One region of the Streptomyces sp. NPDC059787 genome, then DNA from elsewhere that is predicted to be linked to it. Evidence: riboswitches for the same ligand, from Rfam matches in the RefSeq annotation. Region 1 holds a riboswitch; each other region holds the start of a gene.
The links. A riboswitch is a leader RNA that binds a small molecule or an ion and turns the genes downstream of it on or off. The one in region 1 is predicted to bind thiamine pyrophosphate.
Positions count from the first base shown of each region.

Region 2: linked by a shared signal. The riboswitch ahead of thiO (glycine oxidase ThiO) and the one ahead of ACFV5H_RS06140 (thiamine ABC transporter substrate binding subunit) in region 1 are both predicted to bind thiamine pyrophosphate.
Region 3: linked by a shared signal. The riboswitch ahead of thiC (phosphomethylpyrimidine synthase ThiC) and the one ahead of ACFV5H_RS06140 (thiamine ABC transporter substrate binding subunit) in region 1 are both predicted to bind thiamine pyrophosphate.

Region 1 is NZ_JBHWHX010000004.1:264,529-274,596, forward strand. Features, by position in the region: gene rpsB (30S ribosomal protein S2) at 1-215, shown strand, start outside; gene tsf (translation elongation factor Ts) at 371-1,207, shown strand; gene pyrH (UMP kinase) at 1,399-2,157, shown strand; gene frr (ribosome recycling factor) at 2,278-2,835, shown strand; gene ACFV5H_RS06120 (phosphatidate cytidylyltransferase) at 2,835-3,956, shown strand; gene ACFV5H_RS06125 (peptidase inhibitor family I36 protein) at 4,291-4,731, shown strand; gene ACFV5H_RS06130 (hypothetical protein) at 4,865-5,752, shown strand; gene rlmN (23S rRNA (adenine(2503)-C(2))-methyltransferase RlmN) at 6,032-7,138, shown strand; TPP riboswitch at 7,163-7,268, shown strand; gene ACFV5H_RS06140 (thiamine ABC transporter substrate binding subunit) at 7,349-8,428, shown strand; gene ACFV5H_RS06145 (ABC transporter permease) at 8,476-10,068, shown strand, end outside.
Region 2 is NZ_JBHWHX010000039.1:32,962-43,029, forward strand. Features, by position in the region: gene ACFV5H_RS28970 (hypothetical protein) at 1-269, opposite strand, end outside; gene metF (methylenetetrahydrofolate reductase [NAD(P)H]) at 326-1,249, opposite strand; gene thiE (thiamine phosphate synthase) at 1,357-2,022, opposite strand; gene ACFV5H_RS28985 (Rv2175c family DNA-binding protein) at 2,163-2,528, opposite strand; gene ACFV5H_RS28990 (NAD(P)/FAD-dependent oxidoreductase) at 2,606-3,847, opposite strand; gene ACFV5H_RS28995 (hypothetical protein) at 3,880-4,218, opposite strand; TPP riboswitch at 4,262-4,373, shown strand; gene thiO (glycine oxidase ThiO) at 4,371-5,537, shown strand; gene thiS (sulfur carrier protein ThiS) at 5,534-5,734, shown strand; gene ACFV5H_RS29010 (thiazole synthase) at 5,737-6,534, shown strand; gene pknB (Stk1 family PASTA domain-containing Ser/Thr kinase) at 6,819-8,744, shown strand; gene ACFV5H_RS29020 (deoxyribonuclease IV) at 8,779-9,657, shown strand; gene ACFV5H_RS29025 (sulfite oxidase-like oxidoreductase) at 9,671-10,068, opposite strand, start outside.
Region 3 is NZ_JBHWHX010000002.1:102,272-112,339, forward strand. Features, by position in the region: gene ACFV5H_RS02445 (metallophosphoesterase) at 13-1,104, shown strand; gene ACFV5H_RS02450 (hypothetical protein) at 1,288-2,157, shown strand; gene ACFV5H_RS02455 (VWA domain-containing protein) at 2,251-3,711, opposite strand; gene ACFV5H_RS02460 (hypothetical protein) at 3,978-5,081, opposite strand; gene thiC (phosphomethylpyrimidine synthase ThiC) at 5,365-7,176, opposite strand; TPP riboswitch at 7,169-7,358, opposite strand; gene ACFV5H_RS02470 (YibE/F family protein) at 7,431-8,861, shown strand; gene ACFV5H_RS02475 (SsgA family sporulation/cell division regulator) at 8,929-9,363, opposite strand; gene ACFV5H_RS02480 (IclR family transcriptional regulator) at 9,462-10,068, opposite strand, start outside.

The DNA of each region.
Region 1 (10,068 bases):
AGGGCCTGATGTCCCGCTCCGGTGTCGCCGAGGCCGGCAAGGGCGAGAAGGCCGCCGGTGAGCCGCTGGCCGAGTGGGAGCGCGACCTGCTCGCGGGCGAGAAGAAGGCCGACGAGAAGAAGGCCGAGGAGGCCGCTCCGGCCGCCGAGGCCGAGCAGCCGGCTGAGGCCCCCGCCGCTGAGGCCGCCCCGGCCGCCGAGGCCGAGCAGGCCTGACCGCCCCGTCAGAGCCGATGACGGCGGGAGCGGTGACAAGTGCTCCGCTCCCGCCGTTCACCCGTAGGTCAGCGGCGAGTCGGAGACCTGCCCTCAGGTAGGTCCTGACCCGCAGATCTCCGAACCTCCAGACTTCGAGAAAGATTCACAGACTCATGGCGAACTACACCGCCGCCGACGTCAAGAAGCTCCGGGAGCTCACCGGCGCCGGCATGATGGACTGCAAGAAGGCGCTGGACGAGGCCGAGGGCAACGTCGAGAAGGCCGTCGAGGCGCTCCGCATCAAGGGCCAGAAGGGCGTCGCCAAGCGCGAGGGCCGCTCCGCCGAGAACGGCGCCGTGGTCTCGATCATCGCCGACGACAACTCCTCCGGCGTCCTCGTCGAGCTGAAGTGCGAGACGGACTTCGTCGCCAAGGGCGACAAGTTCCAGGCCGTGGCCACCACCATCGCCGAGCACGTCGTCAAGACCTCCCCGGCCGACCTCGAGGCCCTGCTCGCCTCCGAGATCGAGGCCGGCAAGACCGTCCAGGCGTTCGTGGACGAGGCCAACGCCAACCTGGGCGAGAAGATCGTCCTGGACCGCTTCGCCCAGTTCGCCGACGGCTACGTGACGGCGTACATGCACCGCACGATGCCCGACCTGCCCCCGCAGATCGGTGTGCTCGTCGAGTTCGACAAGCCGAACGCCGAGGTCGCCAAGGGCGTCGCCCAGCACATCGCCGCCTTCGCGCCGAAGTACCTCTCCAAGGAGGACGTGCCGGCCGAGGTCGTCGAGTCCGAGCGCCGTGTCGCCGAGGAGACCACCCGCGCCGAGGGCAAGCCCGAGGCCGCCCTGCCGAAGATCGTCGAGGGTCGCCTCAACGGCTTCTTCAAGGACGCCACGCTGCTCGGCCAGCCCTACGCGCTGGACAACAAGAAGTCCGTCCAGAAGATCCTGGACGAGGCCGGTGTCACCCTGAAGCGCTTCACGCGCATCAAGGTCGGCATCTGAGTCCGTACCGCGACGGGCGCGCGACCCCGATAGGGTCGACAGCAGTCGTTCGGACACGCGTCCACGCACGCGCGCGTGCCGGACGACAGCAGATCTGACGAGGAGGCCATTGCCGCATGGGATGCGAAGCACACCCCACCGGCAATGGCCTTCTTCGTATGTGCAACACGTGAAAGAGGCGGGATCCGACGATGACCACCAAGGCTGAGAAGAGCGACGACGGCAAAGTGAGCGGCCGGTTCCTGCTGAAGCTGTCCGGGGAGGCCTTCTCCGGTGGCGGGGGCCTGGGCGTCGACCCCGACGTGGTGCACGCCATCGCGCGTGAGATCGCGGCCGTCGTACGGGACGGCGCGCAGATCGCGATCGTCATCGGCGGCGGCAACTTCTTCCGCGGCGCCGAACTCCAGGTGCGCGGCATGGACCGCGCCCGCTCCGACTACATGGGCATGCTCGGCACCGTGATGAACTGCCTCGCCCTCCAGGACTTCCTGGAGAAGGAGGGCGTCGACTGCCGCGTGCAGACCGCCATCACCATGGGGCAGGTCGCCGAGCCCTACATTCCGCTGCGCGCCGTACGGCACCTGGAGAAGGGCCGCGTGGTCATCTTCGGCGCCGGAATGGGCATGCCGTACTTCTCCACCGACACCACCGCCGCCCAGCGCGCCCTGGAGATCGACGCCGAGGCGCTGCTCATGGGCAAGAACGGTGTGGACGGCGTCTACGACTCCGACCCGAAGACCAACCCGGACGCCGTGAAGTTCGACGCGCTCGGCTACGGCGAGGTCATCACCCGGGACCTGAAGGTCGCCGACGCCACGGCCGTCACGCTCTGCCGTGACAACAGCCTCCCGATCGTCGTCTTCGAACTCCTGAAGGAGGGCAATATCGCCCGCGCCGTCAAGGGTGAGAAGATCGGCACGCTGGTGGGCGACCAAGCCGGCCGCAACTGACCGGGGGATGGACAATGTCCTGCCGGTCGGGAACCGTGCAGGAAGAAGACGCGACGCAGCCGGCCGCCGCCCCGACGGGGAACCGCGGCCGGGCCTACTCAAGACACGCAGGAGCAAGTGGTGATCGAAGAGACCCTCCTCGAGGCCGAGGAGAAGATGGAGAAGGCCGTCGTGGTCGCCAAGGAGGACTTCGCCGCGATCCGCACCGGCCGTGCGCACCCGGCGATGTTCAACAAGATCGTGGCCGACTACTACGGCGCGCTGACGCCGATCAACCAGCTGGCCTCGTTCTCCGTGCCCGAGCCGCGCATGGCCGTGGTGACCCCGTTCGACAAGAGCGCCCTGCGCAACATCGAGCAGGCGATCCGCGACTCCGACCTGGGCGTCAACCCGAGCAACGACGGCAACATCATCCGGGTGACGTTCCCCGAGCTCACCGAGGAGCGTCGCCGTGACTACATCAAGGTCGCCAAGACCAAGGGCGAGGACGCGAAGGTCTCCATCCGTTCCGTCCGCCGCAAGGCCAAGGACGCCATCGACAAGCTGATCAAGGACGGCGAGGTCGGCGAGGACGAGGGCCGCCGTGCGGAGAAGGAGCTCGACGACACCACCGCGAAGTACGTCGCCCAGGTGGACGAGCTCCTGAAGCACAAGGAAGCGGAGCTGCTCGAGGTCTGATGAACGACTCTTCCTGGGGGACGCCGCAGACCGGGTACTGGGGACCGTCCGACCACGGGCCCGGCCAGGGAGCTGCCCCGGCGGGTCCCGCGTACGATGCGCACTACGCGCAGCACACTCGCCCCATGCCCGTGGTGCCCGACCTACCCGAACACGGCGGAGACCAGGATGTGGACCGGGGGGCCGCTCGGCTGAGCGGCCCCTTGTTCCGAGACGAACCGACGCGGGCCCGACCCCTTCCGGGGGAGGTGCCGCAGAATCCGGAGCCCATGCCCGACGCCCCGCAGCCGGCACCCGCACCGCAGAAGAAGAGCGCGGGGCGCGATCTCGGTGCCGCGATAGGCGTCGGCGTCGGACTCGGCGTGGTGATCGTCGCGTCGCTGTTCGTCGTCAAGGCCGTCTTCGTCGGCGTGGTCGCCGTCGCCGTGGTGGTGGGCCTGTGGGAGCTGACGTCGCGGCTGCGGGAGCGCAAGGGCATCGAGGCGCCCTTGGTGCCGCTCGCGCTGGGCGGTGCGGCCATGGTCGTCGCCGGGTACGCCCGGGGTGCCGAGGGCGCGTGGGTCGCCATGGCGCTCACCGCGCTGTCGGTGCTGGTCTGGCGTATGACGGCGCCGCCCGAGGGCTACCTCAAGGACGTCACGGCGGGTGTCTTCGCGACGTTCTACGTGCCGTTCCTGGCGACCTTCGTCACGATGATGCTCACCGCCGACGACGGCCCGTGGCGCGTCCTGACCTTCCTGCTGCTGACCGTCGTCAGCGACACCGGCGCGTACGCGGTCGGCTGGCGCTTCGGCAGGACCAAGCTCGCCCCGCGCATCAGCCCCGGCAAGACCCGCGAGGGCCTGCTGGGCGCGGTGACCTTCGCGATGGTCGTCGGCGCGCTGTGCATGCAGTACCTGATCGACGACGGCAGCTGGTGGCAGGGCCTGCTGCTCGGCCTCGCGGTCGCGGCCAGCGCCACACTGGGCGACCTGGGCGAATCCATGATCAAGCGCGACCTGGGCATCAAGGACATGGGCACCCTGCTCCCGGGTCATGGGGGCATCATGGACCGCCTGGACTCCCTGCTGCCGACGGCGCCGGTGGTGTGGCTGCTGCTCGTCCTCTTCGTCGGCGGCTGAGACCTTCGGTCCGAGCGCCTTCGAGCCCCCGTCCCCTGCGGACGGGGGCTCGCTGTTTGTGGCCCGTACGCGCTCCATGGCGCTCGGGCGTCCCCCGGCGGCCCTGCCCGACGTACGGGGAGGTGCGCGCCGGTCCGCTGAACCTCTCCATCGGTGTCCACCGTCAGGACCGGCATTTATGGTCTCAATGGACGAACGGGATACCAACCGGCATTCTTTCGAAAAGATCAGGCCAATGCATTGGATCTTGTCCGAAAAATGATTGTTGCCGACATTGTGTCGCCCTTAAGGTTGGCGGGCCAAGTCCTGGTGAATTGACAAGAAAAGAGGGCACGTGAAGATCGCTCGGAAGTTCATTCCTCTGGCCTTCGTTCTGCCCATCGCGGCCGGATCGATGCTGGGAACCGCTTCGACGGCTCAGGCCTACACGGGCAAGGGCTGTGACCTGACCACCGAATGGTGCGGAGTCTTCTTCTACAACAGCAACTTCGAGGGTTCGCGCACGGCCTTCATGAAGGACAGCGTGCCCAACCTTGCCGGTTACACCTTCCTGGACTACGGCACGGGCCAGGGCCAGGCCGTGAAGAACAACGCGGCCTCGTTCATCAACGGCGGCGAAGCCAACATGACGGTCTTCTACAACAGCAACTACAGCGGTCCGTGCGACTCCTTCAAGCCGCTGTCCGCCGCGCCCCGACTGCGTAACACCTACAACGAGAACGCCTCGCTGCGATTCGGCTACACGTCGACCGGTTGCTACACCTGGACCGCCTGAGGTATCAGGAAAACCCCTGCACCGGTCCATGCGGCCCGTGCGGGGTTTTCTTTTGCATCGAGTACGTTCCGCGTTCGCAGCCATTCGAGAGACGTTCCCCATGGTGAAATCTTCACGGCCCTCGCTCATCCTGGTGTCACTGCTGTCGGGGGTGGCGCTGGTCGGCTGCACGCAGCAGGACGCGGCGTCTCCGGATCACGCCCGGGCCTCGACGGCCCCGGCCGCCTCCCCGCCGGCCGGAAAGGAGGCGTACACGTATCGGCTGCCCATCGCCGAGTACAGCCTGCCCCAGGACGAGCAGCGCGTGATCCGGTCGGCGCAGGAACTCCTGGCCCGCGAGTGCATGGAGGGCTTCGGTATCGACTACACCCCGGCGGTGATTCCGCCGACCCGGCAGGTGGCGGACCGTCGGTACGGGATATCCGACATGCAGACGGCAATGCAGTACGGATACCACTTTCCGCCCGAGCAGTCGGCCGGGACGGAAAGGAGCAGCCTCTCCCCGGAGGAACGGAAGGTTCTGGTGGGGAACAGCGCCGAAGGCGGAGCGAAAACGGAAACGGCCGCGAAGTACAACGGGAAGAGAATTCCCGACGAGGGATGTCTCGGAGAAGCGATCAAGAGTTTCCGAAAGACCTACAGCTACGAGCCGGGCGTCGCGGCCGCCAGTCGTATATCCGTCGACAGCTACAAGGAATCCTTGCAGGACCCGAAAGTCAAGACGGCCACGTCGAAATGGTCGCAGTGCATGGCGGGCAAGGGGTACACGTACGCCACGCCCGTGCAGGCACTTGAATCGCAGTCCTTCGAAGGCGATGAGCCCTCCGCGGAGGAGAAGAAGACGGCGGTCGCCGACTTCTCCTGCAAAGAGGAAACCGGCCTGCTGGACACGTGGTTCAGCTCCGAAAAGGCGATTCAGAAGGAGCTGATAGACGGCAGCGCCAAGGTTCTGCGCACGCTGAAGGAGAAGCAGGAACAACAGGTCGAAGCGGCCCGGAGGATAGTCGCCGAAGCGGAATGACTCGGCCCGGGTACGGCCGGCAGCTCCCGGGCCGCGGAACACCTGTACGCGGAGCGTCACGTCGTCGACCGGCGCCTCCCCGCGAGATCGCTGCGGTCGAGGGGGGCGTGGCGGAAGCCCGGTGTCCGAAGAAGGGGCGGGACGTGAAGCACCCGGAGACCGAAGCGGTGGACCTCTGCTCCTCCGGGGAGAGCCCACGGCGACCGGCGACGCCCGTTGTCACCCCCCAGAGCTCACGGCTGCAGGCCACACGAATTGATCTGCGACACTGGTAACGCCATGCCTAAGCCCGGAGAACTTACTTTCGTCGCCCCCCGCGGAGCCAAGAAGCCGCCGCGGCACCTTGCCGATCTCACGCCCGCCGAGCGGAAGGAGGCGGTCGTCGCGGTCGGTGAGAAGGCGTTTCGTGCCAAGCAGCTCTCGCAGCACTACTTCGCGCGGTACGCGCACGACCCGGAGCAGTGGACCGACGTCCCCGCCGGTTCCCGCGGCAAGCTGCAGGAGGCGCTGCTTCCGGAGCTGATGACGGTCGTACGGCACCTGTCGACCGACCAGGGGACGACCCGCAAGACACTGTGGAAGCTGTTCGACGGGACGCTCGTCGAGTCCGTGCTGATGCGGTACCCGGACCGGGTGACCATGTGCATCAGCTCCCAGGCGGGCTGCGGCATGAACTGCCCGTTCTGTGCCACCGGGCAGGCCGGGCTCGACCGGAACCTGTCGACCGCCGAGATCGTGCACCAGATCGTGGACGGGATGCGGGCGCTCAGGGACGGCGAGGTTCCCGGCGGCCCGGCGCGGCTGAGCAACATCGTGTTCATGGGCATGGGTGAGCCGCTCGCCAACTACAACCGGGTCGTGGGGGCGATTCGCCGCCTCACCGATCCCGAGCCGGACGGGCTCGGGCTGTCGCAGCGCGGGATCACCGTGTCCACCGTCGGTCTCGTCCCGGCCATCCACCGGTTCTCCGACGAGGGCTTCAAGTGCCGGCTCGCCATCTCGCTGCACGCCCCCGACGACGAACTGCGCGACACCCTCGTCCCCGTGAACACGCGGTGGAAGGTGCGCGAGGTGCTCGACGCCGGGTTCGAGTACGCGGCCAGGTCGGGCCGGCGGCTGTCCATCGAGTACGCGCTCATCCGGGACATCAACGACCAGGCCTGGCGTGGTGACCGCCTCGGGCGGATGCTCAAGGGCCGCCCCGTGCACGTCAACCTCATCCCGCTCAACCCCACCCCCGGCTCCAAGTGGACCGCCTCCCGGCCCGAGGACGAGAAGGCGTTCGTGGAGGCGATCGCCGCACACGGTGTACCGGTGACGATCCGGGACACCCGTGGGCAGGAGATCGACGGGGCGTGTGGTCAGCTCGCCGCGAGCGAACGGTAATGTGACCCGAGCAATCACATCTGCATATTCCGACAGGGGAGCGCCACAGCGCTGAGAGTGCGGCACCGGCCGCAGACCCTCCGAACCTGGCCCAGGTCATTCTGGGTAGGGAGATCGGTCATCACTCGAGCTGTTGCGCCCTGCCCGGGACCCCGCGGAGGGGTCCCGGGCAGGGCCGCGTCTCTTCCTGGTCACTCCAGGAGGAATCAAGTGGGCATCACCAAGAAGGTCGCGGTCCTGGCCGTCGGGCTGGGGCTGGTCACGCTGTCCGCGTGCGGGTCGTCCGACGGCGACGACTCGAGCGGCGGGTCCGGGACCGTGACCCTGGTCAGCCACAACTCGTGGGCCGTGTCGAAGGACGTCGTCGCCGCCTTCGAGAAGCAGTCCGGATACAAGCTCAAGGTCCTGGAGGACGGCGACGCCGGACAGGCCGTGAACAAGGCCGTCCTGACCAAGGACAATCCCCAGGGCGACGTCTTCTTCGGCGTCGACAACACCCTGCTGTCCCGCGCCCTCGACAACGGGCTGTTCCAGCCGTACGAGGCCAAGGGCTCCGACCTGATCCTCGACGAGTACCGCGTGGACCAGGACAAGCACCGGGTCACCCCCGTCGACAGCGGTGACGTCTGCGTCAACTACGACAAGGCGTGGTTCGACGAGCACGACCTGACCCCGCCGAAGAGCCTCGACGACCTGGTCAAGCCCGCCTACAAGGACCTCCTCGTCGTCGAGAACGCCTCCACCTCCTCTCCCGGCCTCGGCTTCCTGCTCGGGACGGCCGCCAAGTACGGGGACGAGGGCTGGCAGGACTACTGGAAGAAGCTCAAGGCCAACGGCGTGAAGGTGGTCGACGGCTGGGAGCAGGCCTACAACGAGGAGTTCTCCGGCTCGGCCGGCGGCAAGCAGGCCAAGGCCGACCGGCCGCTGGTGGTGTCGTACGCCTCCTCGCCGCCCGCCGAGGTCATCTACGCCGACCCGAAGCCGGAGACCGCGCCCACCGGTGTCGCCGAGGGCACCTGCTTCCGCCAGGTCGAGTACGCGGGGCTGCTGAGCAACGCGAAGAACCCCGAGGGCGGCAAGGCCCTGCTCGACTTCCTGATCAGCAAGCCGTTCCAGGACGACATGCCGCTCAACATGTTCGTCTACCCGGTGCGGGAGGGCGCCCAGGTGCCCGAGGACTTCGTGAAGTTCGGGCCGCAGGCGAAGGACCCGCAGACGATGGATCCGGCGAAGATCGCCGACAACCGTGACCAGTGGGTCAAGTCGTGGACCTCGCTCGTACTGAAGTGACGCGGACCGCGGCGAGGCGGCGCGGGAGCGCGGCGCGGCTCGGCCTGATGGCCGTGCCCGTCGCGTTCTTCGCCGTCTTCTTCGCCTACCCCGTCACCGCGATCGTCGCACGCGGACTGAAGACCGACGGGACCTGGCACCTCGGGCGGATCGGAGACGTACTGGCGCAGTCCGACGTCCGTCAGGTCCTGTGGTTCACCACCTGGCAGGCCCTCGTCTCCACCGCCCTCACCCTGCTGATCGCCCTGCCCGGCGCGTACGTCTTCGCCCGCTTCGACTTCCCCGGCAAGCAGGTGCTGCGGGCCGTGGTCACCGTGCCGTTCGTGCTGCCGACGGTCGTCGTCGGTACGGCGTTCATGGCACTCGTCGGCCGCGGCGGACTCCTCGACGAGCTGTGGGGCCTGCGGCTGGACACCACCGTGTGGGCGATCCTGCTCGCGCACGTCTTCTTCAACTACGCCGTCGTCGTACGCACCGTGGGCGGGCTCTGGTCGCAGCTCGACCCGCGGCAGGAGGAGGCCGCGCGGATGCTCGGCGCCTCGCGGTTCGCGGCCTGGCGGACCGTCACCCTGCCCGCGCTCGCGCCCGCCGTGGCGGCGGCGGCGCTGATGGTCTTCCTGTTCACCTTCACCTCCTTCGGCGTGGTGCAGATCCTGGGCGGGCCGGCCTTCTCCACCCTCGAAGTGGAGATCTACCGGCAGACCTCCGAGATCTTCGACCTGTCCACGGCCGCCGTCCTGACGATGATCCAGTTCGCCGCCGTGGGCGCGATCCTCGCCCTGCACGCCTGGACCGTACGGCGCCGGGAGACCGCGCTGCGGCTGGTGGACGCCTCGGTGACCGCGCGCCGTCCGTGCGGCGCCGGACAGTGGGCGCTTCTCGGCGGAGTCGTCGCCACCGTCGCCGTACTGCTCCTGCTGCCGCTCGCCGTACTGGTGGAACGCTCCTTCGGCGCCGCCGGTCTCGGCTACTACCGGGAGCTGACCCAGGACGACGGGGGAGTGTTCCTGGCCGCGCCGATCGAGGCGGTCGGCAACTCGCTCCAGTACGCCGTCGCCGCCACCGCCATCGCCGTGGTGATCGGCTCTCTCGCCGCCGTGGCGCTGACCCGGCGGGACGCGGGACGGCTGGTGCGCGGCTTCGACGCGCTGCTGATGCTGCCGCTCGGGGTGTCCGCGGTGACCGTCGGTTTCGGTTTCCTGATCGCCCTCGACGAGCCGCCGCTGGACCTCCGCGCCTCCTGGATCCTGGTCCCGCTCGCGCAGGCGCTGGTCGGCGTTCCCTTCGTCGTACGGACCATGCTGCCGGTGCTGCGGGCCGTGGACGTACGGCTGCGGGAGGCGGCGGCGGTGCTCGGGGCGTCGCCGTGGCGGGCGTGGCGGGAGGTGGACCTGCCGCTGGTGCGGCGGGCGCTGCTGATCGCGGCCGGGTTCGCGTTCGCGGTGTCGTTGGGCGAGTTCGGGGCGACGGTGTTCATCGCGCGGCCGGAGAACCCGACGCTGCCGGTGGCCGTGGCGCGGCTGCTGGGGCGGCCCGGGGACCTCAACTACGGCCAGGCGATGGCCCTGTCGACGATTCTGATGATCGTGTGCGCGGTGGCGCTGCTCGTGCTTGAGCGGCTGCGGACCGACCGGACCGGG
Region 2 (10,068 bases), on a different contig from region 1:
GCGGCGGCCAGCACCGGCGCGTTGACCGCCCAGCCGGCCGCGAAGCCGCGGCGGAACGACAGGGTCACATAGGTCTGGCCGACCGCGAAGGCCGCGGCGCCCAGCCCGATGACGACCACGGACGGGATCAGCACGCCGAGCACGACGCCGAGGAAGCCGGCGAAGGCGAGCAGCCGCCAGCGCAGGCGTGCCTTGTACTGCAGCAGCACCTCACCGAGCAACCACAGCGCGACGATGCCGAACGCGATGTAGAGGACCGCCCAGCCCATGTACGCCCCTCTCCCAGTGGTCGCTACTCAGTGTGTCGTATATGAGTGCGACCGGTCTAGGCCCGCGGTGGGTGGTGCAGGCCCAGGTTCTCGTAGATTTCCAGGGTCGCCGTGGAGTTGTTGAGCGTGATGAAGTGCAGTCCGGGCACTCCCTCGGCCAGCAGCCGGGCGCAGAACTCCGTGGCGAACTCGATACCGATCGAGCGTACCGCCGCCGGATCGTCCTTCGCTGCGAGGATCCGCTCTTCGAGGGCCTCCGGGAACACGGCGTTACTGAGCTTTGGCAACCTCTCCAGCATCTTCACGCTGGTCACCGGCATGACCTCGGGAATCACCGGGGTCTCGCAGCCCGCCGCGTGGACTCGGTCACGCAGCCGCAGATAGGACTCGGGCTGGAAGAACATCTGGGTGATCGCGTAGTCGGCGCCGGCCCGGCACTTGTCGACGAAGCGGGCGACGTCGGTGTCCCAGTCGGCCGAGCGCGGGTGCATCTCCGGGAAGGCGGCGACGCCGACGCAGAAGTCGCCCGACTCCTTGATGAGCCGGACGAGTTCGGCGGCGTAGGTCAGCCCCTGCGGGTGCGGCACCCAGTCGCCCATCGGGTCGCCGGGCGGGTCGCCGCGCACGGCGAGCATGTTGCGGATCCCCGCGTCGGCGTACTGGCCGATGATGTTGCGCAGTTCGGCGACGGTGTGGTCGACCGCGGTGAGGTGGGCGACCGGGGTGAGGGTGGTGTCGGCGACGATCTGCTGGGTCTCCTTGACCGTGCCGGCGCGCGTGGAGCCGCCCGCGCCGTAGGTCACGGAGACGAAGTCCGGCGCGACCGCCTCGACCCTGCGCAGCGCGCTCCACAGGTTCCGCTCGCCCTTGGGGGTCTTCGGCGCCGAGAACTCGAACGAGAACGTCGTCTTGCCGGCGGCGAGCATGTCACGCACGGTGCGTGCGCGGTCAGTCCTGGTGGATGCGGTTCCGAGGGCCATACCGGCAGGTTAGCCAGGGGGCGGCGGTCCCCCAACCGGATGCGGAATATTTGTCCGGAATGCCGACTTGTTGTCCACCCCTTGGACAAACCTGAGACGCGCGGGGGTCATCCGGCGTCCGGGGGCGCCGCCTGTCGCAGCCGCTTCGCGAACTCGGCCGCCGCCGCGCGCGGGTCGTCCGCCTCGGTGACGGCCCGTACGACGACGACCCGGCGGGCACCGGCGTCCAGCACCTCGTCGAGGTTGCCGAGGTCGATGCCGCCGATGGCGAACCAGGGGCGCTCGGTGCCCAGGGCGGCGGTGTACCGGACGAGGTCCAGGCCGGGGGCGTGGCGGCCGGGCTTGGTGGGGGTGGGCCAGCAGGGGCCGGTGCAGAAGTAGTCCACGCCGGGCTGGACGGCCGCCGCGGCGGCCTCGGACCCGGCGTGCGTGGAGCGGCCGATCAGGACGTCGTCGCCGAGGATCGCGCGGGCGGCGGGGACGGGCAGGTCGCCCTGGCCGAGGTGGAGGACGTCGGCTCCGGCGGCGTGGGCGACGTCCGCGCGGTCGTTGACCGCGAGCAGCTTGCCGTGCCGGGCGCAGGCGTCGGCGAGGACCGCCAGGTGCTCCAGTTCCTCGCCGGCCTCCATGCCCTTGTCCCGCAGCTGCACGATGTCGACCCCGCCGGCCAGGACCGCGTCCAGGAACTCCGGAAGATCCCCCTGCCGCCTGCGGGCGTCGGTGCACAGATAGAGCCGGGCGTCGGCGAGCCGGGCGCGAGCGGTGGCGGTCACAGGAGGATCCCCCAGGGTGTCGGCGGCGTACGGGCCCGGCGGGCCCGCCGCAGGGACCCTATGCCGCCGGCGCGGGTGTCCCCGGGCCGGGGCCCGCGCCCCGGCCGGTGGTGTTCGGATCGTGGACGGTCGGGGCCGGGTCAGACCGCGAGCGCCTGGGCTCGGCGCTTCACCTCCGTGCCGCGGTTCTCGCCGAGTGCCTGGGCGGGCGTGCCCGGCAGGGAGGGGTCGGGGGTGAAGAGCCATTCCAGCATCTCTTCGTCCGTGAAGCCGTCGTCCCGCAGGAGCGTCAGGGTCCCGGTCAGGCCCTTGACGACCTTGTCCTCGTCGATGAAGGCGGCGGGCACGTGCAGCGCGCGGTTCTCACCTCGGCGTACGGCGATGAGCTGGCCCTCCTTGACCAGCTGCCGGACGCGCGTCACCTCGACATCGAGCATTTCGGCGATGTCGGGCAGGGTGAGCCAGGCGGGGACGAGAGCATCGATCTTTGCGTCAATCTCGGTCACGGGACAAGCCTGCCATCTGCCACCGACAGCCGGAAGTCAGCCCCGCCCACCTGGGCGGACGCGCCGGGCCGGGAGCATCACGCCGCCGCCGACTTCAGGGGCCGCGCCGGGTCCGCCAGCAGCTCCGCGTCCATCGCCGTGCCCGCCTCGATCAGCCGGCGCCCCTGCGTCAGGTCCCGGGGCCGTCCCACCGCGAGCAGCGCGACCAGGCGGGACTCCCGCAGCCAGCAGACGCTCCACGCCGCCTCGGCGGGGTCCCCGCGCCACACCGTCCGGTCGGCGTCCGCGTGATGTCCCGCGTACTGCACGAAGCGCCCGAACTGCTCGGACCAGAAGTACGGCACCGGGTCGTAGACCACCGGCTCCCGGCCGGTGGCCGCGCCGAGGATGTTCACGGCGACCGTGCGCGGCCCCTGGAGGGCGTTGTCCCAGTGGTGGACCAGCAGGCGCTCGCCGTAGCGCCCGGACGGGAAGGACGCGCAGTCGCCGACCGCGTACACGTCCGGCAGGGAGGTCGTCAGATGGTGGTCGGCGACGACCTCCCCGTGCGCCCCGAGCTCGATCCCGGAGCCCGCCAGCCAGCCGGTGGCGGGCCGGGCCCCGACGCCGACGACCACGGCGCCCGCGGGCAGCCGCGTGCCGTCGTCCAGGACCGCGGCGCCGGGTTCGACGCGCTCCACGCGCGCGTGCGTGCGCAGTGTGACGCCCGCCTCGGCGTACCAGGCGGCCATCGGGGCGGCCACCTCGGCGGGCAGCGCCTCGACGAGCGGCCGCTCCCCCGCCTCCACGACGGTGACCGCGCAGCCCGCCTCGCGGGCCGCCGTGGCGAACTCCGCGCCGATCCAGCCGGCGCCGACCACCACGATGTCGTGCTGCCGCGCGAGCACCGGCCGCAGCCGCGCGGCGTCGTCCAGGGTGCGCAGCAGATGCACGCCGGGCACGCCCTCCGTGCCCGGCAGCCGGACCGGTTCCGCACCGGTGGCGACCACCAGGACGTCGTACGGGACGGGCCCGTTCTCCGTGTCCAGTTCGTGGTCGGCGGGGCGCAGGCCGAGCACCTCGCAGCCGAGCCGCAGTTCGATGCCGGCGTCCTCGAAGTCGACGTCGAAGGCGGAGTCCTCGGCCTTGCCGAGCAGCACCGCCTTGGACAACGGCGGCCTGTCGTACGGCTGGTGGGGTTCCGCGCCGATCAGGGTCACGGTGCCGGTGAAGCCCTGCTCCCGCAGGGCGAGGGCGGTCTGCACACCGGCCATGCCCGCGCCCGCCACCACCACCCGCCGCGGCTCGGACCGTCCCGGTCCCTGCGTCTGCTCGCTCACCCGATCACCTTAGACACCCGACGCGGCGTCGATCAGCCGAGCTGCTCCACCACGCTCGTCCCGCTGCCCGGCTGCGACTCCCACTGCCATTCCTCCTCCAGCCGCACCCGTCCGTCGGGCAGTTCCACGACCGTCGACACGCAGTGCCCGGAGGAGGTCGTGCCGTCCCGCTTGAGCTGCACGTACCGGAAGTCCAGCCGGTCCCCCGCGCGGGTGCCCACCAGGTGTCCGCGTACGACGTCGCCGCCCTCGTACTCGGCCCAGATCTCGCCGCCCCGCTCGTGGTAGGTGAACCGGGTGCGGGTGCCGACCTGGCCGGGGGCCTGGTCGGCCACGGGGGCGAGGACGAGTCCGTCGAGCGAGCGGGCCACGGTAAAGACTCCCTTGCAGGCGCGTTGCTAGGGTGGCCAACGTACAAGCACTCGCGGGAGCCCGGACGCACCGGGCTGAGAGGGAGGCTGGCGGCCTCCGACCGTACGAACCTGATCCGGGTCATGCCGGCGAAGGGAGGGGCTGGACGCCCATGTCGCCCACGCGTACCTCAGACGTCCTCGTCGTCGGGGGCGGAATCATCGGTCTGGTCACCGCCTGGCGGGCCGCGCAGCGCGGTCTCGCCACGGCCGTGGTGGACCCCGAGCCGGGCGGCGGCGCCGCCCGGGTGGCCGCCGGGATGCTGGCCGCCGTCACGGAACTGCACTACGGCGAGGAGACCCTGCTCGGTCTGAACCTCGCCTCCGCGCGGCGCTATCCCGGCTTCGCGGCCGAACTGACCGAGCTGACCGGCCACGACCTCGGCTACCGCGCGTGCGGCACGCTCGCCGTGGCACTGGACGCCGACGACCGCGCCCACCTGCGGGAACTGCACGCCCTGCAGCAGCGGTCGGGACTGGACTCGCAGTGGCTGTCCGGGCGGGACTGCCGGCGCCTGGAGCCGATGCTCGCGCCGGGGGTGCGCGGCGGCCTGCGGGTGGACGGCGACCACCAGATCGACCCCCGGCGGCTGGCGGCCGCACTGGTCACCGCCTGTGAGCGCGCGGGCGTGACCGTCCACCGCGCGCGGGCCGAGCGGCTCGTCGTCGCGGGAGACCGTGCGACGGGCGTGGCCACGGCCGACGGCACCGAGCTGGTCGCCGGGCAGGTGGTGCTCGCCGCGGGCAGCCTCAGCGGGCGGCTCGCGGGCGTCCCGGCGGACGTGCTGCCTCCCGTGCGCCCCGTGAAGGGGCAGGTGGTGCGGCTGACGATGCCCGCGCGGCACGGCCCCTTCCTGAACCGGACCGTACGGGCCGTGGTGCGCGGCAGCCACGTCTACCTGGTGCCGCGCGAGAACGGCGAGCTGGTGATCGGGGCGACCAGCGAGGAGATGGGCTGGGACACCACCGTGACCGCGGGCGGTGTGTACGAGCTGCTGCGCGACGCCCACGAGCTGGTCCCCGGCATCACCGAGCTGCCGCTGACCGAGACCCGGGCCGGACTGCGTCCCGCCTCCCCCGACAACGCGCCGCTGCTCGGCCCGACGGAGCTCGAGGGGCTGCTGCTCGCCACCGGCCACTACCGCAACGGTGTCCTGCTGACGCCGGTCACCGGCGACGCCATGGCGGAGGCCCTGACCACCGGCGCCCTGCCGGAGGTGGCTCGCCCCTTCACCCCCCGGCGCTTCGGCGCCGCCGTCCGCGCGGAGCAGCCCGTATGAACATCTCGGTCAACGGGGAGCGCCGGGAGTTCGCGCCCGGCACGGCTCTCGACCTCGTCGTGGGGTCGCTCACCGCGGCACCCTCGGGGGTGGCCGCCGCCCTCAACGAAACCGTCGTCCCGCGCGCGCAGTGGCCCGCCACGCCCCTCCGTGAGGGTGACCGCGTGGAAGTCCTGACCGCCGTCCAGGGAGGCTGACCGTGGCCGACGATCCGTTCCTCCTCGGTGGTACGTCCTTCACGTCCCGCCTGATCATGGGCACCGGCGGGGCGCCGAGCCTCGACGTGCTGGAGCGGGCGCTGGTGGCGTCCGGGACGGAGCTGACGACCGTCGCGATGCGGCGGGTGGACCCCTCGGTGCACGGGTCCGTGCTGTCGGTGCTGGAGAGGCTGGGCATCCGGGTGCTGCCGAACACGGCGGGGTGCTTCACCGCCGGGGAGGCCGTGCTCACCGCGCGGCTCGCACGGGAGGCGCTCGGCACGGACCTGGTCAAGCTGGAGGTCATCGCCGACGAGCGGACGCTGCTGCCGGACCCGATCGAGCTGCTGGACGCGGCGGAGACGCTGGTCGACGACGGGTTCACGGTGCTGCCGTACACGAACGACGATCCGGTGCTGGCGCGGAAGCTGGAGGAGGTGGGGTGTGCGGCGATCATGCCGCTGGGGTCGCCGATCGGGTCGGGACTGGGGATCCGGAATCCGCACAACTTCGAGTTGATCGTGGAGCGGGCGGGGGTGCCGGTGATCCTTGACGCGGGGGCCGGGACCGCGTCCGATGTGGCGTTGGCGATGGAGTTGGGGTGTGCGGGGGTGATGCTGGCGTCGGCGGTCACCCGGGCGCAGGCGCCGGTGGTGATGGCTTCCGCCATGCGGTGTGCGGTGGAGGCGGGGCGGTTGGCCCGGCTGGCGGGGCGGATTCCCCGGCGGTGGTTCGCCGCCGAGGCGTCGTCTCCCGCGGAGGGCATGGCCGTGCTGGATCCGGAGCGGCCGGCGTTCTGACGGTGCCGGGGCTGCGGCTGGGCGGGGCGGGTTTCGCTCGCCGGCGCTTACAGGGTGCCGCTGCGCCCACCCGTGCCGCCCTGGGGGCGCCTCCCAGGCCCTCAAGGCACTGGGGGGAGGCACGATTGCCCGCGGTTACGCGGCGGGGCGCCCGCGGTTACGGCGGTGGGGGTGGCCGCGGTTACGCGGCGGGGCGCCCGCGGTTACGCGGTGCACGTCACAGGTCCGCTTCAACGGGGGATGAACGGGTCGGGGGTGTCGGTGGGGGCTCGTAGACTCGGGGCGTGGATACGACCCTTCAGGACCCCCTGGTCGGGCAGGTGCTCGACGGCCGGTATCGCGTCGAGGCGCGGATCGCGGTCGGCGGGATGGCCACGGTCTACCGGGCCGTGGACACCCGCCTGGACCGCATCCTCGCGCTCAAGGTGATGCACCCCTCCCTCGCGGCCGACGGCTCGTTCGTCGAGCGGTTCATCCGCGAGGCGAAGTCGGTCGCCCGGCTGGCCCACCCGAACGTGGTGCAGGTCTTCGACCAGGGCACCGACGGGGCGTACGTCTATCTGGCGATGGAGTACATCGCCGGCTGCACCCTGCGCGACGTGCTGCGCGAGCGCGGCGCGCTCCAGCCGCGCGCCGCGCTGGACATCCTGGAGCCGGTGCTGGCCGCGCTCGGCGCCGCGCACCGGGCCGGGTTCGTGCACCGGGACATGAAGCCCGAGAACGTGTTGATAGGGGACGACGGCCGGGTCAAGGTCGCCGACTTCGGGCTGGTCCGCGCCGTGGACTCGGTGACGAACACCACGGGCACCGTGCTGGGCACGGTCTCGTACCTGGCTCCCGAGCAGATCGAGAACGGCGTCGCCGACCCCCGCGTGGACGTCTACGCCTGCGGCATCCTGCTCTACGAGATGCTGACCGGCGAGAAGCCGCACGACGGCGACTCCCCCGCGATCGTGCTCTACAAGCACCTGCACGACGACGTGCCGGCCCCGTCGGCCGCCGTGCCCGGCATGGCGTACGAGCTGGACGAACTGGTCGCGTCGGCGACCGCCCGCAACCCCGGGATCCGCCCGCACGACGCGGTGGCGCTGCTCGCGCGGGTCCGCGCGGGGCGCGGCCGGCTCACCGCCGAGCAGCTCGACGCGGTGCCGCCGCAGGCGCTGACGTCGGAGCACGACAACGCCGAGGACCGTACGAGCGTCATCCCGCGCTCGCTCAGTGTCCCCCGCCCGCTGCCCGTCAACGAGGACGAGCCCGCGGACCCCGTGCACCACACCAGCCGGTTCCGGTCCCCGCCGCCGCTGCCGCCCCGGCGCCGGACGGCGCTGCGGCGCGGGCCGATGGCGATCGTCGTGGCCGTGCTCCTGGTCCTCGGGGTCGGCACGGGCATCTGGTACATCAACTCCGGCCAGTTCACCAAGGTCCCGCCGCTGCTGGGGAAGACCGAGGAGGAGGCCAGGGACCGGCTGACGGACGCCGGGCTGGACACCGGCCGGGTGGAGGAGGCGTACAGCGACACCGTGGAGCGGGGCACGGTGATCAGCACCGACCCGAAGGCGGGCACCCGTGTCCGCGGCAGCGACTCGGTGTCGCTGACCCTCTCCAAGGGCCCGCAGACCGTGCGGGTGCCCGACCTCGACGGCTATCGGCTGGACAAGGCGCGGGACCTGCTGAAGGACGACGGTCTGGAGCCCGGCATGGTGACCCGGGAGTTCAGCGACTCCGTGGAGCGGGGCTCGGTGATCTCCACGGAGCCGGGCAAGGGCACGAAGGTCCGCGCGGGCTCGGCGGTGGCGCTGACCGTGAGCAAGGGCAGCCCGGTGGACGTGCCGGACGTGACCGGCGACGACGCGGAGGACGCCCGCGCGGAGCTGGAGGAGGCCGGTCTCAAGGTGAGGATCGCCGCCGAGCGGGTCAACTCCGAGCACGACGCCGGTCAGGTGGCCCGGCAGACCCCGGGCGCGGGGCGGCAGGCCGCCGAGGGCGACACCGTGACGCTGACGCTGTCCAAGGGCCCGGAGATGATCGAGGTGCCGGACGTGATCGGCGACAGCGTGGACGAGGCCAAGCGGAAGCTGAAGGACGCCGGGTTCGACGTGGACGAGGACCGCGGGCTGCTCGGACTCTTCGGCGACACCGTCAAGGGCCAGTCCGTGGACGGTGGGGACACCGCGCCCAAGGGCTCGACGATAACCATCGAGATCCGCTGACGGACGGGGCCGGCGCACGTGACACCCTTGACGGGTGAAGAGTCACCTGTCCGGTCCCGCCCGCAACCCGGTCGGCGGCCACGTCCCCGTGGCCGGCGGTCTGCACTCCGTCGGCCTGTCCTACGCCCGTGACCTGAACGCCGAGACGGTGCAGGTCTTCGTCGCCAATCCGCGCGGCTGGGCCACCCCGGCCGGCAACCCCCGGCAGGACGAGGCGTTCCGCGCGGCCTGTGCGGCCGGTTCGATCCCGGCGTACGTGCACGCCCCGTACCTGATCAACTTCGGCTCCCACACCGAGGCGACCGTCGAGCGGTCCGTGGAGTCGCTGCGGCACTCGCTGCGGCGCGGCCGGGAGATCGGCGCGCTGGGCGTGGTGGTGCACACGGGCAGCGCGACCGGCGGGCGGGAGCGGGCGGTGGCGCTGCGGCAGGTACGGGAGCACATGCTGCCGCTGCTCGACGAGCTCACCCATGACGACGACCCGTTCCTGCTGCTGGAGTCCACGGCGGGACAGGGCTCCTCACTGTGTTCGCGGACCTGGGACTTCGGGCCGTACTTCGAGGCGCTGGACGCCCATCCGAAGCTGGGCGTCTGCCTGGACACCTGCCACATCTTCGCGGCCGGCCACGACCTGACCGGGCCGAGCGGGATGCGCCGAACGCTGGATCTGCTGGTGGACACCGTCGGCAAGGGCCGGCTGAAGCTGATCCACGCCAATGACTCCAAGGACGTGGTCGGCGCACACAAGGACCGGCACGCGAACATCGGCGCCGGACACATCGGCGAGGACCCGTTCCGGGCGCTGATGACGCACCCGGCGACCGAGGGCGTACCGCTGGTCATCGAGACGCCCGGCGGCAAGGAGGGACACGCCGCGGACGTGGAGCGGCTGAAGAAGCTCCGGGACGCCTGAGACCGTACGGCTGTCAGAGCTCGGGCCCGTCCCCGGGCCCCTCCTGGTAGGAGTAGCGCTGCTCCGTCCAGGGGTCGCCGATGTTGTGGTAGCCGCGCTCCTCCCAGAAGCCCCGGCGGTCGGCGGTCATGTACTCCACACCGCGCACCCATTTGGGGCCCTTCCAGGCGTACAGATGGGGGACGATCAGCCGCAGCGGGAAGCCGTGCTCGGCGGTGAGCAGCTCGCCGTCCTTGTGGGTGGCGAAGAGGGCGCGCTCGGAGGTGAAGTCGGCCAGCCGGAGGTTGGAGCTGAAGCCGTACTCCGCCCAGACCATCACATGGGTGACGTCCGGCGCGGGCGGGGCGATGTCCACGACGGTGCGCGCAGGGATCCCGCCCCACTCGGCGCCGACCATGCTGAACTTGGTGA
Region 3 (10,068 bases), on a different contig from region 1:
AGAAGCGGCGCGATGGTGGAGGGGTCGATGACTCAGGGGGCCGGTCAGGGACCCGAGGTGGAGCGGACGGCGACGTTGCGCGACTTCCGGGTGCCCGCGTACGTCCACGAGACCGGTCCGTACGCCCAGAGCACACACCCCGGCGACGTCGTCCCGCCCTCCGAGGAGACCTACCCGGAGGGATACACACCCACCCAGCGGGACCTCCCCGTCATCAATCGGGGTGACACTGTTCAGGTGACCGTCGACCCCGCGTCCGTCCCCGCCCCGCAGCCCGCCACCGGCCAGGGACCGCTGTACGTGGTCGGCGACGTCCACGGCTATCTCGACGAACTGGTGGCCGCCCTCCAGGAGCAGGGCCTGCTCGACTCGGCGGGCCAGTGGTGCGCCGGCACCGCGCGGCTGTGGTTCCTCGGCGACTTCACCGACCGCGGCCCGGACGGCATCGGCGTCATCGACCTCGTGATGCGGCTGTCCGCCGAGGCCGCCGCCGCCGGCGGCTACTGCAAGGCCCTCATGGGCAACCACGAGCTGCTGCTGATCGGCGCCAAGCGGTTCGGCGACACCCCCGTCAACTCCGGGGCCGGCACCGCCACCTTCCAGGCGGCCTGGCTGCTCAACGGCGGGCAGAAGACCGACATGGACCGTCTCCAGGACCACCACCTGCAGTGGATGTCCCGCCTCGACGCCGTCGAGGCGGTCGACGGCCATCTGCTGCTGCACTCCGACACCACCGCCTACCTCGACTACGGCCGCTCCATCGAAGAGGTCAACGACACCGTCCGCGAGACGCTCACCCGCAACGACGCCGACGAGGTCTGGGACCTGTTCCGCAAGTTCACCAAGCGGTTCTCCTTCCGTGACGAGGGCGGCGCCGACGCGGTGCGCTCCCTGCTGGATACGTACGGCGGCACCCGGGTCGTTCACGGCCACAGCCCGATCCCCTATCTGACGGGCCAGGTCGGTTCCGAGGACGGCGAGGACGACAGCGGCCCCGTGGTCACCGGACCTCATGTCTACGCCGACGGACTCGCCATCGCGATGGACGGCGGGGTCACCATGGCCGGAAAACTGCTGGTCCAGCAACTGCCGCTGGTCGTCTGACGGTTCAGCGGGCCGTGCCCGTGCGGCCCGCAACCGCCCCGTGCACGTGCCAATTTCGGTAAACCCCCTGTCACCGCGCGCCGTCACCGCTCTACCATCGGCTTATCCGTAGCAGGCTCCCCTCCGTTTCTGCCCGACGGCTCGTCAGCATGCCGAGCCCCAAGCCCTACGGAGCATCGGGGGATGCACATGAACAGCGTTCCGCAGCACCTGCTGAGCGAGGACCGCCAGGAATACCAGCGGATTCTCGATGAGGCGCTGCGCTCCGCACCACACCACCCGGAACTGGCCGCGGTCGGACAGCGGCTCAACTCGGAACAACTGCGCACGATGGCACTCGACGCCACGGCGATCATCACGACGGCTGCGGCGACCGAGTACCAGCACTATGTGAAGGTCCGCGAGGAACGGCGCCGGCCACCGGAGTCGTCCATCTCGTCCGTCCGCGAGTCCGGCTCCACCGAACCGGGCACGAACCCGATGGGGCTCGCCGCCACCATGGGAGAGGTCGCCGAGACCACCGGGGCCGGTGCCGTCGCCGTCGTCGCCGTCCTGGCACCCGTCCTGGCCGGAACCGCGGCCGCGATCTTCCTGCTCGTCGGCTACATCCTGCGGATGCTCGACCCCGACGCCGCGTTCGCCCGGACCATGCTCACCACGGGGTGGGTGTTCGGCGCGGTGACGGCGGTCGCCATCCTCGTCGCCGCCGTGGGCCTGCTGCTCACCGCACTGCGCAACAAGCCCTCGGCGCTCGGCAGGTCGTACGACGAACTCGACGAGGAAGTGACCCTGGCCAGGGACGCCTGGCGCGAGGCCCTGCTGGAGCGGGGGATCCTGCCGTTCCTGCGGGACGCGCTCACCGACCCGGCGACGGTCACCGCGCTGCAGCACACGGCGCCACCCCCGCCGACCAGCCGTATCCCGCACCTGGGGTACGACCGGCCGGGCTTCTCCAGCCCGGGGGAGGGAGCGGCCCGTGGCACACGGCCGAGCTACTCCAGTCCGGACTACTCGAGCCCGGACTTCGGGGGACCGGAGCACCAGCCGGAGTAGCCGGGCGGCCCGTCCGTCGGCTTGCGCTCTCCGTACCGGAGGCGCGAGCCGGATGGACGGATCCGGCGACGGGCCGGACGGTCGGGCCGGGTCTCAGAGGATTCCCGCCCGTCCCGCGGCCGTGATCCACTGCGGGAACTCGGAGAGCAGACGGTCGTACAGCTCCGCGTCCGGCACGGTGCTGATGTCGTCGACGGCGAAGAACCCGACGTTGTCGACGCGGCGTCCCGGCAGCGTGTCGAACCGCTCCAGCACACCGTAATGGGACTTGCCCAGCCCAACGAACTGCCAGAAGACCGGTTCCTCCACCGCCTCACGGAGCTCGTGCTCGATCTCCTTGTTGCGGTAGACGCCGCCGTCGGAGAAGAACAGGACGAGGGTCGGAGCGGACGCGGGATTGCCCCGGACGAACGCCCGCACCTCGGCGATGACCTTCTGCTCCTCGTTCTGGATGCCCACGTCCCGCATGTCGACCTGGCTGGGCTCCAGCCCTTTCTTCCGCCCGCGCCGGAACAGGCCCACCTCCCCCACCCGCACATGCAGCCGCAGCCACTCGGGAAGCTCCCCCAGCCGCAGATCCGGCAGCCGGGCCGGGTTCGAGGCGAACGTCCAGGCCTGCATCTCGCCGTCGTCGTCCAGCTGCGCGGCGACCGCCGCCATCCGCTCGACGACGTCGGCCACGACCCCCTTGGAGTACAGGAAGGACATGGACCCGGAGGCGTCGAGTACGAGGATGACGCGCGCGGTGACCTCGGCGGCCCCGTGCTTGCGCAGACTGACCGCCACCTGTTCCTTGCGCAGCGACAACCGCTTGCGCATGTCGACGGGCAGCCTCTCCTCGCCCTTGGTGAGCCGCGGAGCACCGGGGTGGGGGTGGGGCACGGCAGACTGCTGGGCGGGCGCGACCGGCACGGCGGGAGGCACGGACGGGGGCGGCGGAACCGGGGCCGAGGTGGCCGCGGGCGAGACCGGCGGGACCGGAGGCGTGGTGGCCGCGGGGGAGGCGGACGAGGCCGGGGGCGCGTCGTCCACGGTGATGCCGAAGTCCGTGGCAAGACCCGCGAGCCCGGAGGCGTACCCCTGCCCCACCGCCCGGAACTTCCACTTCCCCTGCCGCCGGTACAACTCGCCGCCGATGAAGGCGGTCTCCGTCCCCGCCGCCATGTCGAACCGGGCCAGCTCGGTCCCCGCCCCGGCGTCGAGCAGCCTGAGCACCAGTCCGGGCACCTGCCCGAACGTCCCGCCGTCCGCCGACGCGCACAGCACGATCCGCTCGACCACCCCTTCCACGGCCCCCAGATCCACCTCCACGGTGTCGGTCGTGTCCCGCGCTCCGCGCTGTTTCCCGAGATGCGTCACGGCGCCGGACGTGTGACGAGGCTGGTTGTAGAAGACGAAGTCCCCGTCGTCCCGCACCCGCCCGGCCTCCGTGAGGAGCAGCGCCGAGGCATCGATGTCGGGCACACCGGCCCCGGCCGCCCAAGCGAGCTCAACGCGCACCACGCGGGCATCGACGGGAAGATTGGACCCCTTGCTCATCGGACTCGCTGTCATGGGGCCAGTCTGCCCACCCGCCCCGGCGAAGGGGAGGGGCCACCACACCTGCCGCGCTGCGGAAGCGGCACCCACGGCGGGCACCGCCTCCGCGCCGCCTGCGGCGAACGCCCGGCCCGTGATCGGCAGGCGCACGCGGTTGCCCGTGGCCGCGAACCCCTTCGGCTTCCGGGCCGCACCCTCCTCGGTCTCGTCCCGGCTTCCGCCGTGTTCACGACGGATGTCCCGGGGGATCTCCATCGATGACCGCACGAGGCCGGTGTGCACTACAGGCGGCGGAGAACCTGCGCCTCGACCCGTTCGACGGTCGAGCGGCTGAAGGCGTGCACGAGAGCGAGGTGGAACAGCGCGGGTGCCGTCGCCGCCCACCGGTGGACGCGGTCCTCCCGCAGCAGGTACCTGACCACCGTCGCCGGACGGAAGGGGACGAAGTCGATGGTCCGGTGCTCCCACCGGTCAGCCACGCCCCGGCTCATGCGCGTCTGGAGGCCCGTGCTCCCGAGGTCCTTCAGCCGTGCGTGGAAGTGGGCGCTCCAGCCCCGGCCGTCCACGTCCAGCACGAAGGCCAGGAGGTCGAGCGAGTATTCGTGGGGCTCCAGGGACAGTTCCTCCCGCATTCCGCGGCGGGCCACCGCGTGGAGATCAGGTGCGTTCCTCCCGGAGGAATCGATGTGTCTCGACAGTCCCTCGTTGACGGAGGAGTTCCAGACGCCCGGTGCCGTACGGACCCGATCGCTGCGTCGGGTCACCACGAGCATGTCGTCGGCGGTGACCACCGCGACATTGACGCCCAGGCTGCACTGCAGGAAGGAGGGGGCCTTCAACGGCTCGTCCGGATCCAGGTAACGGGACCGGGGCGTCGTACCGTCCGGAAGCCGGCGGTCGAGTTGTCGTGCGGCCAGGAAGGTGTAGTAATCGGTCGGACGGAGCCTCAGGTGCACCTCGGACTTCTCTTCGAGAGCGGTACGGGAGACGTCCAGGGAATCGACGGCGTACCGCGGACCGTTCCACAGCGGAGCTCCTCCCTCCGTTTGCAGCCGCTCGCTCTCCTCGGCTATCTCGTCCCGCCAGCCGGTCATGTCCGGAGGCAGTTCCACCTCGTCGTCCAGTACGTGGACATGAATGGCCTCGGGCGATATGGGAGTCTCCCCGTCGCCTTCGACGATCAGTGCGGGGGTGTGCAACGGCCCGAGGGAGAAAGCCCGCCAGGCGGGACCCGACTCCTCCCGGCGCCCCAGGCTCCGTATCACGCTCGTCGAACGCCTGCGGAGCCGGAACCACGCGTCCTGCAGGGGCTGTTGGAACAACACGGCGAACAACATGCCGAGCACGGCGCCCACGACGCCGTTGAGTACATCGATCCCGTCCATGGTCAGCGACAGTAGAGATCATGACGTGGCCGAGCGCCATCGTGCTGCTTCCGTTATGAGGCCGCTCCCCCACGCAGGCGCGGGAACCTGAGCACGGAGTGAGGCGAGAGGTACCCGGTCGGTCCGACGGTTCGGCGCGCACGGCGTTGCCCGCCGCTCCACGACCAGGACCCGGGCGGCGACCCGGTGGGGCTCCGCCGGTACCCGCACGACACCACGAGATGACGGAGCCGGAGCATCCGGTCCGGTGCGCGGCACACCGGACCGGATGCCCGAGAAGGACTCAGTCCGCCAGCGGGAGGTACACCCGGTTGCCCGCCTCGGCGAACTCCCTGGACTTCTGGAGCATGCCCTCGGCGATCTCCTCGGGGGAGACCCCCTCGGCCGCCGTACCGCCGAACCGCTCCGTGATGCTTTGGCTGATCTTCATGGAACAGAACTTCGGGCCGCACATCGAGCAGAAGTGGGCCGTCTTGGCGGGTTCCGCCGGCAGGGTCTCGTCGTGGAACTCGCGTGCCGTGTCCGGGTCGAGGGCGAGGTTGAACTGGTCCTCCCACCGGAACTCGAAGCGGGCGTCGGACAGCGCGTCGTCCCACTCCTGGGCACCCGGGTGGCCCTTGGCGAGGTCGGCGGCGTGGGCGGCGATCTTGTAGGTGATGACGCCGGTCTTGACGTCGTCACGGTTGGGCAGGCCCAGGTGCTCCTTGGGCGTGACGTAGCAGAGCATGGCCGTGCCCCACCAGGCGATCATCGCGGCGCCGATGCCGGACGTGATGTGGTCGTACGCGGGCGCGACGTCCGTCGTCAGCGGGCCGAGCGTATAGAACGGGGCTTCATCGCAGATCTCCTGCTGAAGGTCGATGTTCTCCTTGATCTTGTGCATCGGGACGTGCCCCGGGCCTTCGATCATGGTCTGAACGTTGAAACGCTTCGCGACCGTGTTGAGTTCCCCGAGCGTGCGCAACTCCGCGAACTGCGCCTCGTCGTTGGCGTCCGCGATGGACCCGGGCCGCAGACCGTCGCCGAGCGAGTACGTGACGTCGTACGCGGCGAGGATCTCGCAGAGCTCCTCGAAGTTCTCGTACAGGAACGACTCCTTGTGGTGCGCCAGACACCACGCGGCCATGATCGAGCCACCGCGCGAGACGATGCCGGTCTTGCGGTTCGCGGTGAGCGGCACGTACGCCAGGCGCACGCCCGCGTGGACCGTCATGTAGTCCACGCCCTGCTCGGCCTGCTCGACGACCGTGTCCTTGTAGATCTCCCAGGTCAGTTCCTCGGCCCGGCCGTCGACCTTCTCCAGGGCCTGGTAGAGCGGCACGGTGCCGATGGGGACGGGGGAGTTGCGCAGCACCCACTCGCGGGTGGTGTGGATGTTCCGGCCGGTGGAGAGGTCCATGACCGTGTCGGCGCCCCAGCGGGTCGCCCAGGTCATCTTCTCGACCTCCTCCTCGATGGAGGACGTCACCGCCGAGTTGCCGATGTTGGCGTTGACCTTCACCAGGAACCGCTTGCCGATGATCATCGGCTCGATCTCCGGGTGGTTGACGTTGGTCGGCAGCACCGCACGGCCCGCCGCGATCTCCTCACGGACCACTTCGGGCGCGACGTTCTCCCGGGTCGCCACGTACTCCATCTCGGGTGTGATCTCGCCGCGGCGCGCGTACGCCAGCTGTGTGACCGCCTGGCCCGCGCGGCCCCGGCGCGGCAGGCGCGGCCGGCCGGGGAACACGGCGTCCAGATTGCGCAGGCCCCCGCGCGGAGAGGTGTGCTTGATCCCGTCGTCCTCGGGACGGACGGGACGGCCCGCGTACTCCTCAGTGTCGCCGCGGGCGGTGATCCAGTTCTCCCGCAGCGGGGCCAGGCCCCGGCGGACGTCGGTGTCGACGAGCGGATCGGTGTACGGGCCCGATGTGTCGTACAGCGTGACCGACCGCCCGTTGGTGAGGTGCACCTGACGGACCGGCACCCGCAGGTCGGGGCGTGTGCCCTCGACGTACGCCTTGTGCCAGCCGATGGACTTCCCGGCCTCCGTGTTCTCCTCCTGGGCGGAGTTCTGCGTGGAGGCAGGCGTGCGTGCGTCCTTGTTGGTCATGAGACCTACTCCCTACGCCGGCATTACCCGGTAACAGGTTCGGCGGTCGACGCAGCGGTTTCCGTCTGCCGACGTTCCGTGGGAAACATCACTCGCCTTCGGTGATGTTTCATGTGAAACGTCGCTGGGACGGAGGTCAGCGCCCTCTCAGCCCGGTGCTCCGAGCTCCCGCGTGTACAAAAGCGACTCCACGCTAGCGTCATTTCTGGCGCGGTGAACAGAGGGCCCCATCCCGTTCTTGCGATGATCGGGCGGTGACCCCCACTCAACCTCCTCCGTTTCCACCGCCCGAACCGTCACGCGCGCCCGGCGCCGGAGACGGCGGCGGCCACGCCCACGGGCACGCCCATGGGCACAGCCACGGTCACGGCCCGGCGGCGCCCGTCTCCCAGCACCTGCGCAAGGTCATCGCGGCGATCCTCATCCCGTTCGCGGCGGCGGTGCTGATCGGGCTCGCCGTGCTGTGGCCGGGCGGCGCCCCGGCGCACGAGCGCACCGGCGTCGGTTTCGACCGGCAGACGCAGCACGCCACGGTCACCAAGGTGGTCGAGCTGAGCTGTCAGTCCGTCAACGCCTCCGGAGGCGTACCGACCGGCGACACCTCCACCGCCGAGGGCTCCTCCGCCCAGCAGCAGGCGGACGGCGCCTGCAAGAAGGCGACGATCCGGGTCGACACCGGTGACGACAAGGGCCGTACGTTCAACGAGATCGTGCAGCCGGACCAGTCCCGGCAACTGCACGAGGGCCAGAAGGTCGTGGTGGCCTACGAGCCCTCCGCGCCCGAGGACCTCCAGTACTCGGTCACCGATGTGAACCGGCGCTTCCCGATGGCGCTGCTCGCGGGCATCTTCGCGCTCGCCGTCGTGGCCGTGGGACGGCTACGCGGCGTCATGGCGCTGGTCGCACTGGCGATCAGCTTCCTGGTGCTCAACTTCTTCATCCTGCCCGCGATCCTGCAGGGGTCGAACCCACTGGTCGTGGCGGTGGTGGGGGCGAGCGCGATCATGCTGATCGCGCTGTATTTGTGTCATGGGCTGTCGGCGCGTACGTCGGTGGCGGTGCTCGGCACACTGATCTCGCTGCTGCTGATCGGCTTCCTGGGTTCGGTGTTCATCGGGTGGGCCGCACTGACCGGCAACACCGACGACAACACCGGTCTGATCCACGGGCTGTATCCCGGGATCGACATGAGCGGTCTGCTGCTGGCCGGCGTCATCATCGGTTCGCTCGGTGTCCTCGACGACGTGACGGTCACCCAGACGTCCGCGGTCTGGGAGCTGCACGAGGCCAACCCGTCGACGGGCTGGCGCGGGCTGTACCGCGCGGGCATCCGCATCGGCCGCGATCACATCGCGTCCGTGGTCAACACGCTGGTCCTCGCCTACGCGGGCGCCGCGCTGCCGCTGCTGCTGCTGTTCTCCATCGCGCAGAGCAGCGTGGGGACGGTCGCCAACAGTGAGCTGGTCGCGGAGGAGATCGTACGCACCCTGATCGGCTCGATCGGCCTGGTGGCCTCGGTGCCGGTGACCACGGCCCTGGCCGCACTGGTGGTCTCGGCCGACCGCCCGACGGCTCAGGCACGGGCGCAGGGAGCCGGACCGGCACAGACGCAGGGAGCCGGGCAGGCACCGGAGGCGCGGCCGGCCGTGGGGCGCGGCGGGCGGGGCAGACGCCGTAAGCGCTGATGTCCCGCGTGGCGGGCGGAGCGCGCTGAAGCGTTCCGCCACCGGTCCACCCGACTGGCGTAACGCTTCAGCCGGCGCTCTGCTCCGCCAGGATCCGGTCCAGTGCGTCGTCGAGGTGGGCGTCGAAGTCGGCGAGCGCCCCCTCCTGGCCCAGTGGCACCAGCTTGTCGGTGCGGTCGAGGAAGGCCACGAGCGGCGCCGTCGACGAACGGAACAGTGCCTGGTCGCTGCCGACCTGAAGCCGGATCAGCACCTCGCCCAGCATGTCAGGATCCACCGGCGAGACGCGTACGTCACCCTCCCCGCACGGCCGTCCGACGCCGTCGATCAGCAGCTCCCGGCCGAACGCCCAGGTCACGGGGGCGTCCCCCGGCAAGTGGAAGGTCAGCCGCACGGCGTAGGGATCACAGGTGTCGTAGCGGAGCTCCACCGGGATGCGGAAGGACAGCTCCTCCGACACGAGAAAGCTCATCATGACCTCTGCCTGTACGGATTCGCGCATCGCCTACCCCGTCATTCGCCACGGACTGGCCGGGCATGGACCCTGACACCAGAGGGAATCTTGCTGAACGTACACAGCAGATCACAAGGAGTGAGTTTTCAGATACTGATAGACAGCGTGAGTGACCCGACGAAATGCTCCATCTCGGCCTGCAGTCGCTGTGCTGCGGGGACGAGCCGGTCGGCCTGGTGCGTGGGCAGCGAGATGGCCACCGACGCGGCCACGGAGCCGACGGTGACGGGGATCGCCGCGCAGACCGTGCCCAGCACGTACTCCTGACGCTCCATCACGGGCCCCATGCGCCGCGTCCGCTCCAGGCGCCTCAGCAGGCTGTGGTCGTCGCGCACGGTGTACGGCGTGACGGACCGCACGGGGTGGCGGTCGAGGTGGTCACGGCGGGCGTCCTCGTCGAGCTGGGAGAGCAGGCACTGGCCGATCGCGTGGGCGTGTCCGGTCTCCCGGAAGTCGGCCCACTCCTCGACCGCGGGGTGGGCGGGGGTGTCGGAGACACAGACGACGTCGATCTCGCCCTCGCGGTACACGGCGTAGTACACGGGGGCTCCGATCGCGTCCCGCCAGCGGGCGAGGGTGTCGGCCACCGTGCTGCGACGTTTCTGCTCCGCTCCGCTGCTGCTCAGCCGCTCCGCCGCCTCCCCCAGGAAGAACAGCCCCTTGTCGCGGCGCAGATAGCCCTCGTGCACCAGG